Regions from separate parts of the Neoaquamicrobium sediminum genome, predicted to be linked through region 3. Evidence: riboswitches for the same ligand, from Rfam matches in the RefSeq annotation. Region 3 holds a riboswitch; each other region holds the start of a gene.
What was found. A riboswitch is a leader RNA that binds a small molecule or an ion and turns the genes downstream of it on or off. The one in region 3 is predicted to bind cobalamin.
Positions count from the first base shown of each region.

Region 1 (3,267 bases), on a different contig from region 3:
CGCCGGGGTTTCCGTCTCGGCCAGCCGCGGCTCGATGAAGGAGGCGTACCATTCGACGAACTGGATCACGCCGCCCTCGTGCAACTCGGAATAGGGGCCGGGTTCGTAGGCGGGCGAGTTGATGCCGAAGGCGTTTTCCTCGACGATCCTGCGGTCCTGGTCGTTGGTCTCGGTCCAGACATGGGTCAATTCGGCAAGGTCGTAGTCCATGCCTTCCACCGCATCCTTGTGCACGAGCCACTTGGTGGTGACGGCGGTCTCGGTAGCGCTGATCGGCAGCACGCGGAAGGTAACGGCGTGGTCGCCAAGAATGTGGTTCCATGTCGTCGGGTAGTGGTAGAGCAGCAGCGACCCGATGCGGTCGGTGGAGACGGTGTCGGAAAGGTTGCGGTTCACCGCGCGCTTGCCGCTCATCGTGTAGCTGACCGCATCGCGCAGCAGCGGCGCGCGGGTCGCGCGATACTGGCCGCCCGCGTCGATGCGGAAGCGCGAAGGCAGCCCGGCCGCCTCGCATTTCGCCCAATGCGCCAGCATCTCGGGGTCGCTTTCGGCGCCGTTGACGCCCGTCACCGTCGGGGCCTCCGGGAATGTCTTGCAAAGCTCGGGATGGTTGGCCGCGCAGTGGTAACACTCGCGGTTGTTCTCCCAGACCAGCTTCCAGTTGCCCTTTTCGATGATGGTGGATTCGTAGGCGACCTTTGCATCGGCCAGCCGATGCGGCAGGAAATAGGGCTCCATCATGGCCCGGAACGGCCCGAAGTCGGCCGGCTCCGGCGCAAGGCAGATGAAGACGTAGCCGCCGGCGCTCTCACAGGCGACCGGCTTTAGCGAGAACTGCGACGGGTCGAAATCATCCGCCATCTGGCGTGCGAACAGGAGCTTGCCGTCGAGATCGTAGGTCCACTGGTGATAGGGGCAGACGAGGCGCGCCGAGAGGCCCTTCTGGGCCGCGCAGACGCGGCTGCCGCGATGCCGGCAGGAATTGTGGAAGGCGCGTATCTGCCCGTCACGATCGCGGACCAGCACGACCGGATACCGGCCAACCTGAACGGTGAAGAAGCTGCCGGGCTTCGGCAGTTCGCAATCGTGGCCCACGAATAGCCAGTCGCGATACCAGATCAGGTCCATGTCGAGCCGGAAGAACTCGGGATCGGTGTAGAAGGGCTGTTCCAGCGAATAGCCGTATCTGCGGCTGCGGATCAGCCCCAGCATTTCGTTGCGCGCATCCATGTCCTGTCCTCGCATCGTCATCACAAGGACTGAACTGGTGGTGATGGAGGGAAGGAGGAGCCGCGACATGGCCATGCAGGCCTGTCCGCGCCGCTTCGCCTCTTGACCGCCCACCGCGATCAGTCGGTTTCGTATGCCGAAGGCTGGTTTCCGGGCTCCGGAGCCGTCCCTTGCAGGACCTTCCCGACACCTTCCCGGACATTGTCGTCCAGTGGTCTCCCGTCGGGACATTCAGCTCCGCTACCGTTGCGGGGGCAGCGCCGGATTTCGACCGGCTTCCCAATTCTCCGCTTCGATCGACACGAAGCAGCACCTCAGGCACGCACATCTAACCACGGCTGCATCGCCGGCAAACACGCGAAAGCGACACCGTGCAGACGCAAAGACGACACAGGGTTCACAACGCTGCGGCATGCTGCGTCGCACCGTTTCGTTTCGCTCGAATTCGTGCGATAGCTGCATAAACTTTGACCAACGGGACAAAGAAAGTGCCATGACGAGCACCTCGACACGACAGGCTGCCGGCGCCAGCCTGCATACGCTGCCGACAGCGGCTGCGGCTGCGCATACCGACCTGCCGCGCAATCCCGGCATTAAGCTGGATCTGGGCTGGCTGGAAGAGATGCGGCATGTGAACCGCTCGGCACTGGAGCGTCGCGCGACGACGCTGACCAAGCGCCGCTCGATCAAGGCCGACAATCAGGCGGCATGGCTGCTCCGCTCAATCAGCCTGATGGACCTGACGACGCTGAACAGCAACGACACCGACGAGCGCGTGCGCCGCCTCTGCGCCAAGGCGCGCAACCCGCTGCGCGCCGATCTGGTCGCCGGCCTCGGGCTGGGCGAAACGGTGATCCGGCCAGCGGCTGTTTGCGTCTACCATCCCTTTGTCGCGACCGCGGTCAAGGCGCTGGAAGGCACCGGCATCCATGTCGCCGCCGTCTCCACCGCCTTTCCGCACGGGCTGTCGCCGCTGGAAACACGGATCGCCGAAATCAGGGCGTCGGTCGCCGATGGGGCCGACGAGATCGACGTGGTCATCCCGCGCGGCCTGGTTCTGGGCGCAAAGTGGCAGGTGCTTTACAACGAAGTCGCGCAGTTCCGCGAAGCCTGCGGGGAAGCGCACCTGAAGGTCATCCTCGGCACCGGCGAATTGTCGACGCTGCGCAATGTGATGCTCGCGTCGATGGTGTCGATGATGGCGGGTGCCGACTTCATCAAGACCTCGACCGGCAAGGAAAGCGTCAATGCCGTCCTGCCGGTCGGCCTCATCATGACGCGCGCCATCCGAGCCTATGAGGAGCGCACCGGCTTCAAGATCGGCTTCAAGCCTGCCGGCGGCATCTCCACGGCCAAAGCCTCGCTGGACTGGCTGGTGCTGATGAAGGAAGAACTCGGCCGCCGCTGGCTGGAACCGGACCTCTTCCGCTTCGGCGCGTCGAGCCTGCTTACCGACATCGAGCGGCAGCTCGAACACCACCTGACCGGCCACTACTCGGCCGCCCATCGACATGCCATGGCCTGACGGGGAACGACCGTGAACATTCTCGAACGCTATCACGCCATGGAATACGGCCCTGCCCCGGAGGCGCGCAACGAAGCCGATGCGTGGCTTGCCTCGCGCGACTTCGCGGCGTCCCTGTTCATCGGCGGCCAGTGGAAGAAGGCGGCGAGCGGCAAGACGTTCGACACGGCCGAGCCCGCCACCGGCAAGCATCTGGCGAGCCTGGCCGAGGCGGGGCATGACGACATCGACGCCGCTGTGGCCGCCGCGCGCAAGGCGTTGCCGAAGTGGCAGGCCGCTTCCGGCTATGAGCGCGCGCGCGTGCTCTACGCCATCGGTCGCGCCATGCAGCGCCATGCGCGGCTGTTCGCCGTGCTGGAATCGCTCGACAACGGCAAGCCGATCCGCGAAAGCCGCGACATCGACGTGCCGCTGGCCGTCCGCCACTTCATCCATCATGCCGGCTGGGCGCAGTCGCTGGGCAAGGAGTTCCCGGGCTATGCAGCGGTCGGCGTGGCCGGCCAGATCATCCC
Region 1 covers NZ_JAZHFV010000006.1:703,968-707,234, reverse strand. The annotation lists gene V1479_RS20150 (aromatic ring-hydroxylating oxygenase subunit alpha) at 1-1,230, opposite strand, end outside; cobalamin riboswitch at 1,355-1,562, opposite strand; gene deoC (deoxyribose-phosphate aldolase) at 1,724-2,755, shown strand; gene V1479_RS20140 (aldehyde dehydrogenase family protein) at 2,768-3,267, shown strand, end outside.
Region 1: linked by a shared signal. The riboswitch ahead of V1479_RS20150 (aromatic ring-hydroxylating oxygenase subunit alpha) and the one ahead of V1479_RS00055 (TonB-dependent receptor domain-containing protein) in region 3 are both predicted to bind cobalamin.

Region 2 (3,267 bases), on a different contig from region 3:
CGGCCGGCGCGCCTTCAGGTTAGCCACGACACTGCCGAGGTCGAGGTAGTCGTAGCGCAGAGCGATGTTGAGCTCGTCGAGGATTACTAGGCCGAAACTCTCGTCGGCCATCATCTCCTGCGCCTTCGCCCATGCGCGCTCGGCCGCGGCCACGTCGCGGGCGAGATCCTGCGTCTCCCAGGTGAACCCCTCCCCCATCGCGTGCCAGACGAACATGTCTCCGAAGCGCTCGAGCGCCTGCGTCTCGCCCGTCTTCCATGCGCCCTTGACAAACTGCACGACACCGACCCGCCGACCGTGTCCCAGCATGCGCAAGGCAAGGCCAAACGCCGCAGTCGACTTGCCCTTGCCCGGCCCGGTATTGACGACCAAAAGACCCTTTTCGACCGTCTTGCCGGCGACCTCGGCGTCCTGCACGGCCTTGCGTTTCTCCATCTTGGCCTTGTGGCGCTCGGCTTGCTTTTCGTCGATCTCGCGCATCACTTCACTTTCATCGGCAGGCCGGCGACCATGAAGACCACGCTATCAGCGCGCGCCGCAACCATCTGGTTGAGGCGACCTGCAGCATCGCGAAACCGGCGCGCAAGCGCGTTGTCCGGCACGATGCCGAGCCCGACCTCGTTTGCGACGACAACCCAGCGCCCATGCGGGCTGGCGAGGGCATCAGCCAGCCGCTGCGATTCGGCCTCGACGTCACGCTCGGCCAGCATCACATTCGTCAGCCACAGGGTCAGGCAATCCAGAAGAACCGGACGACCCCCGGGCAACGCTTCCAGCGCGTCGACGAGGTCCAGTGGCGCATCGACGGTGTGCCATCGAGAATCTCGGCGCGCGCGATGATGGGCGATCCGCTCCGCCATTTCCGCGTCGAGGGCCTGCGCCGTAGCGATATAGGTCCACGGTGTGGGTTCTGCGGACAGCAGTTCCTCGGCGTGGCGGCTCTTTCCCGAGCGCGCGCCGCCGAGGACGAAAGTCAGCGTACCAGTCGGGTCAGGCAAGGCTGCTTTGCGGCTCGCCGAGCCCCTGCGCGAAACGCGGCCGCAGCACGCCAACCATGGCGCCGAGAGCCAGCCAGAAGACGAGGTTGGTCACGGTCACCGCCACAACAAAGCTGTGGTGGAGATGGGCCGGGACCAGCGTATCGTGGCTCTCCGGCTGCGGAGCGCCGATGACGTGCGGCAGCACGATCAGCACGGCACCCAGGGCCGCCAGCGCCGCCGACCGCGTCAGCGCGATAAGCGCGAGGCCACCGGCCGTGGCAATGACGACACCGATCCACCATGCCTGCCGCGCGAAGAGATCGGCGGCAGGCATGCCCGGCAGTTCGGGCGGCAGGCCTAGTCCGGGCGCAAGCGTGAACACCGAGAAACCAGCGAACCCCCAGAATAGTCCCTGCCGCCAGCCGGCGATCCCGCCAACCAGTTCGGATCCAACAACCAGCAGCAGGCTGAAGCCAATGCCGGTCACAATGGCTGCAAGGGCGGTGTAGAGGGTTCGTTCCAGCCCGTCGGCGGGCATCCAGGCCTCGTCGCCATGGCTGTGCCCGGCTGCACCGTGATCGTGTGATTCTTCAGCCGCAGCACCTTCTTCGCCGGTGCCTTCATAGGCTTCGGCTTGGAGAATGAGGGGAACCGTGAAGGCAACCTGCATGGCAGTCATGACGAGACCTGCGAGCAGGCCGGCGAGCGCCGCGACGAACACGACGTTACGAAAAATGGTCATGGCTTAACTCTCGTCTCAGTGGCAGGGAAATGCCATCGAATGGCGGTAGTCGTGGCCGGCATTGTGCACCACCTCCATGTGGGAGAAGCCCACAAAGCCGGTGATGAAAAGGCCTAGAAAACCTGCGAGCGAGAGTTGCAATAGGCGCGACTGCGACGATGTCGCAGCAATTGCACCAGATGAAGTAGCCATGATTCGTCCTTTCCCCTCCACCCGAGGGAACGTGTTTCGATGGCCGGCGGCAGGTCTCCTGGCTCGCGGGTCACAGCCCTTCCCCGCCTTCCCGAAGCGAATGCTCCAGTGGCTTTTGGGGAAAGGCTCTCCGCTTACAGTTGCGGGGGCAGCCGCGGAATCGGGCGCTGTTGGCCCTCACCGCATTCCCTCTGGTCCCTTGCGGGAACCGACGACGTATTCACCATAGCGCAATCATCGGCTGCCGCAACCTTCAATCGAGCCGCGTTGACAGCCTTACCTCGGGCGACCTAAATGGACGCCGACGGTCCTGTCGCCGCGAGGTGACAGGCTAAGAGGGAATACGGTGCGCTTTCGGGCAAATCCGTAGCTGTCCCCGCAACTGTAGACGGATAGTTCCTGTCGAATGCCACTGAAGCGGGTGCTTCGGGAAGGCGGCAGGAGCAGCGATCCGTGAGCCAGGAGACCTGCCGTCGCAGACCCAATCCTGACCGCCCGGCGGGTGTTCCCGGGCAAGGAGCGCAATGTGACGGACATAATTTCCGGCGAGTTGAAGCCGGACCTCGATGCCTCTTCGGCAGATAGCGAGACCGCGTCCGCGGTCACCATCATCGTCTGCAGTTCCTGCCGCTATCCAGGCACGCCGGCCGAAACCTTTCCACGACCCGGATCGGCGCTGGCCGACGCCACCCGCGAGGCCGCAGCAGACAGCACGGTCGACGTCAGGCAGGTCGCCTGTCTCGGCAACTGCAAGCGAGGCCTGAGCGCCGCCGTGCTGCGCGCCGGCTCGTGGAGCTACATCTTCGGTGAACTCGACACCGACAACGCCGCAGACCTCGTTGCGGGCGCGGAGCTCTTTGCCGGCTCATCCGATGGTTTCATGCCGTTCCGCAATCGGCCCGAAGCGCTCAAGCGCGGCCTCATCGCCCGCGTCCCCACAGCAGCCAACCTTCAGGATCTCAAATGAACACTTCGGTCCAGCGCATCCCCTGCACGGTCATCACCGGCTTTCTCGGCGCCGGCAAGACCACGCTTATCCGCAACCTGATCGAGAATGCCGGCGGCAGGAAACTCGCCGTCATCGTCAACGAGTTCGGCGATGTTGGCATCGACGGCGAAATTTTGCGCGGCTGCGGCGTCGAGAACTGCTCCGAGGAGGACATCGTCGAACTGGCGAATGGCTGCATCTGTTGCACCGTCGCCGACGATTTCGTGCCGGCTCTGGACAAGATCCTGTCGCGCGGCACGCAGGTCGACCACATACTGATCGAGACGTCGGGCCTCGCCCTGCCCAAGCAGCTGGTGCAGGCGTTCCAGTGGCCTGCCGTGCGCAACCGCGTCACGGTGGACAGC
Region 2 covers NZ_JAZHFV010000006.1:754,804-758,070, reverse strand. The annotation lists gene cobO (cob(I)yrinic acid a,c-diamide adenosyltransferase) at 1-480, opposite strand, end outside; gene cobU (bifunctional adenosylcobinamide kinase/adenosylcobinamide-phosphate guanylyltransferase) at 480-998, opposite strand; gene V1479_RS20400 (CbtA family protein) at 991-1,722, opposite strand; gene V1479_RS20395 (CbtB domain-containing protein) at 1,738-1,914, opposite strand; cobalamin riboswitch at 1,946-2,142, opposite strand; cobalamin riboswitch at 2,203-2,403, shown strand; gene V1479_RS20390 (DUF1636 family protein) at 2,441-2,881, shown strand; gene cobW (cobalamin biosynthesis protein CobW) at 2,878-3,267, shown strand, end outside.
Region 2: linked by a shared signal. The riboswitch ahead of V1479_RS20395 (CbtB domain-containing protein) and the one ahead of V1479_RS00055 (TonB-dependent receptor domain-containing protein) in region 3 are both predicted to bind cobalamin.

Region 3 (3,267 bases):
GGGCGATGAACACGGCGCGTTTCCCGATCAGAATTGCCGTGTCAGGCTCAAATTGATCGTCCGGCCCGGCGCGCGGTAGCCCGCAACAGTCTCGTACGTCTCATCGAACAGGTTCTCGACCGAGAACTTCATCGTCGACTTCTCATCGAAGCGATAGCTGGCGGAAAGATCGACCGTAACATAGTCCGGCGCCCTGGTGGTGTTGGCCACGTTCGAGTGCTTGGAGGCCACGTAGAGCACCTTGGCCGACAGGTCGAGCTTGTCGGTGGCGGCGAAGTTCAGCTCCGCGCCCGCCTTGAAGCGATCGCGGTTGGGGATATGGAGCCCGTTATCGAGATTGACCGGATCGCGCACGTCGAGGGTCACCTTGCCGCTCCAGCGCTCGTCGAAAGCGTGCCACACAGATGCCTCGAAGCCGGTGATGCGCGCACGCGCGACATTGAACGGGATATAGGTCGCCGGCATTGAGGCGATCGCGTCACGCAGCCACGTCTGGTAGAAAACGAGATCGACGCTGGTATCGGCGTTCGGCTGCCAGGCTAGCCCGACCTCGTAGGTCTGCGACTTCTCCGGGCGCAGGTCCGGATTGGAATAGCCAGGGTAATAAAGGTCGTTGAAGGTCGGGGCGCGGAAGCCCGTACCATAGGATGCGCGGCCGACAAGGCCCGGCACGAATTCGTAGCTGGCGCCGATATTGTAGGTGGTCGCATCACCGAACTGCTCGTTGTAGTCGTGGCGGATGCCGCTATCGACGGTAAGCGCGCCATAGTCGAGCGAGTATTGCGCGAAACCGGCTGCAAGCGTGCGGCCCGTGACGGCTAGCGGCAAGGTGGTGTCGACGCTTTCGCGATAGACCTCGAAGCCGCCAAGCAGCGTGTGGTCGACCAGTCCAGTCGTGAAGCTCTTTTCTGTCGATGCAAGAACGCCATAGCGGGTCGTGTCAAATTCGTCCTCGCCCGGCACGCCGTCACGGAAATTCGTGCTCAGGTCTACGCCGCTCGAAAATTCCACCGTCGACGACCAGTCGTCGGTGTGGTCGAAGGTTGCACCGGCCTTGCCAGCGAAAGTCGTGGTGTCGACCTCGTTGAAGCCGGGAGCGGTGGCGTCATACTGGCTGCGGCCACGCGAGAAGAGACCGTCGGCATAGAGCCGGCCCCAGCCGAACTGCTTGGAAAGCGAGAAATTGAACGAGCCCTGCATGAACCCGTCATCATCGGGTTCGTGCCCCCAGGTCGTCGGCAGGGTGAAGTCGTAGCCACGCGTGCCAAGGATGCCGCCGCCGACCGAATATTCGAGGCCGTCCACCTCGCCACGAAGGTCTGCGGATAGCTGCGCACCCCACGGATGGCTGACGCCCGCCGTCACGCTGCCGCAGAAATTGCGGCCGTCACCGCAGGCACCGCCGCGCTTGGTGATGATGTTGATGACGCCGCCCATCGCATCGGCGCCGTATTGCGAAGAATGAGGCCCCTTGGCGATCTCGATACGCTCGATCGCCGACAGCGGAATATTGAAAAGCGAGCTGGTGCCGCTTGTTGCCGCTGCGGTGCGCACGCCGTTGACCAGCACCAGCGTCTGGGTCGAGGACATGCCCCGAAGCTGCACGTTGGATGAAGCGCCCTGGCCACCGTAGCTGGTTATCGAAACGCCGGTGTAGCGCTTGAGCAACGACGGCAAGTCGGCCGCCGCCGAGCTTGCTATCTCCGCCTCGTCGACAACCGTCACCGACGACGTCGAACGGATCAGCGGCGTCTCGCGCCGCAACGGCGTCGTTACCACGATCGTGTCCAGAACGGTCGTGTCGTTGTCCGTACCGAGCGCGCTCTGCCCCTGCGCCGCCCCACATGCGAGCGCCAGCGCGCTTGCCGTCAAAATCCACTGTCTCATGTCTGTCCCCGCTTCCAGGCAAGGGCGCTACGCGCCCCGGTTTCATCAGAACCGCAGACGGTTTCAGGCTTGAGGCTTATGACGGGCGAATGCACATCGAACCCCGGCCGTTTCCGGCATGCGGCAACTTTCGATGTCACCGCGACGGACGACCGCGCTAGGACACACCCCGTATCCTGGCTTGGGTGACTGGAACGGCAGGTCTCCTGGCTCCCGTGTCATCGCCTCCTTCCACCTTCCCGGCCGATCGAGGCCAGTGGCATGTCCGGTAGTTGGCTCAACGGTTACAGTTGCGGGGGCAGCCGCGGCATTGGCCCACAAAGGCCGCACCGCGTTCCCATTTTCATCCGCCTCGCGGCGGAACCAGTTCCAAGATCGTGCTATCGCGTGCGAAGCCGCTCGTCAACGCAGTTGGATGCCGTTGGATCAACGGGAAATGCCGATCCTGATCGCTTCGAGGATCCGCTGGGCGGCCTTGCCGTCCCCGTAGGGGTTGGTGATTTCGCTGACACGCCTGTACGCCTCGGGCGAATCGAGAAGATGGGTCGCCTCACGGACGATGACGTCAGGATCTGTTCCGACCAAACGTGCGGTGCCGGCTTCTACTGCCTCTGGCCTCTCCGTCACGTCGCGGGTGACGAGCACAGGCTTGCCGAGCGACGGCGCTTCCTCCTGGATGCCGCCGGAATCGGTGATGATGAGGTGCGACCGACGCATCAGGTAGATGAACGGCAGATATTCCAGTGGATCGATCAGGAAGACGTCGTCCACGCCGGACAGGGTCTCGCGTGCGGCCTGCTGTACGTTCTCGTTCAGATGGACCGGATAGACGACCTGCACGTCGCCGCGCCTCGCCAGCCGCGCGAGTGCCTCGCACATGCGGCGCAGGCCACCGCCGAAGTTTTCGCGGCGATGCCCCGTGACCAGCAAGAGACGTTTGGCCGGATCGAGATAGGTGAAATCCGAGGCGATCGCATTTTGCCTCGCCGCGTCGCCCTCGATCAGATCGGAGGCCATCAGCAACGCGTCGATGACGGTGTTGCCGGTAACGGCGATGCGCGAAGCGTCGATCCGTTCGTCGAGCAAGGCTTGGCGCGCCTGCGGCGTCGGCGCGAAGAGCCAGCGTCCGACCACGTCGATGACGCTGCGGTTCATCTCCTCTGGCCACGGACGCATGATGTCGCGGGTGCGCAGGCCTGCTTCGACATGGCCTACCGGCACCTGATGGTAGAAGGCCGCCAGCGCCGCCGCCATGGCCGTGGTCGTATCGCCATGGACCAGAACGACGTCCGGCTTGTGCTCGCGGATCACCTTTTCCATACCCTGCAGCACACGCACGGTTATGTCGGTGAGTGACTGGCCGGGCGTCATGATGTCGAG
Region 3 covers NZ_JAZHFV010000001.1:9,699-12,965, reverse strand. The annotation lists gene V1479_RS00060 (ABC transporter substrate-binding protein) at 1-13, opposite strand, end outside; gene V1479_RS00055 (TonB-dependent receptor domain-containing protein) at 28-1,887, opposite strand; cobalamin riboswitch at 2,067-2,270, opposite strand; gene wecB (non-hydrolyzing UDP-N-acetylglucosamine 2-epimerase) at 2,314-3,267, opposite strand, start outside.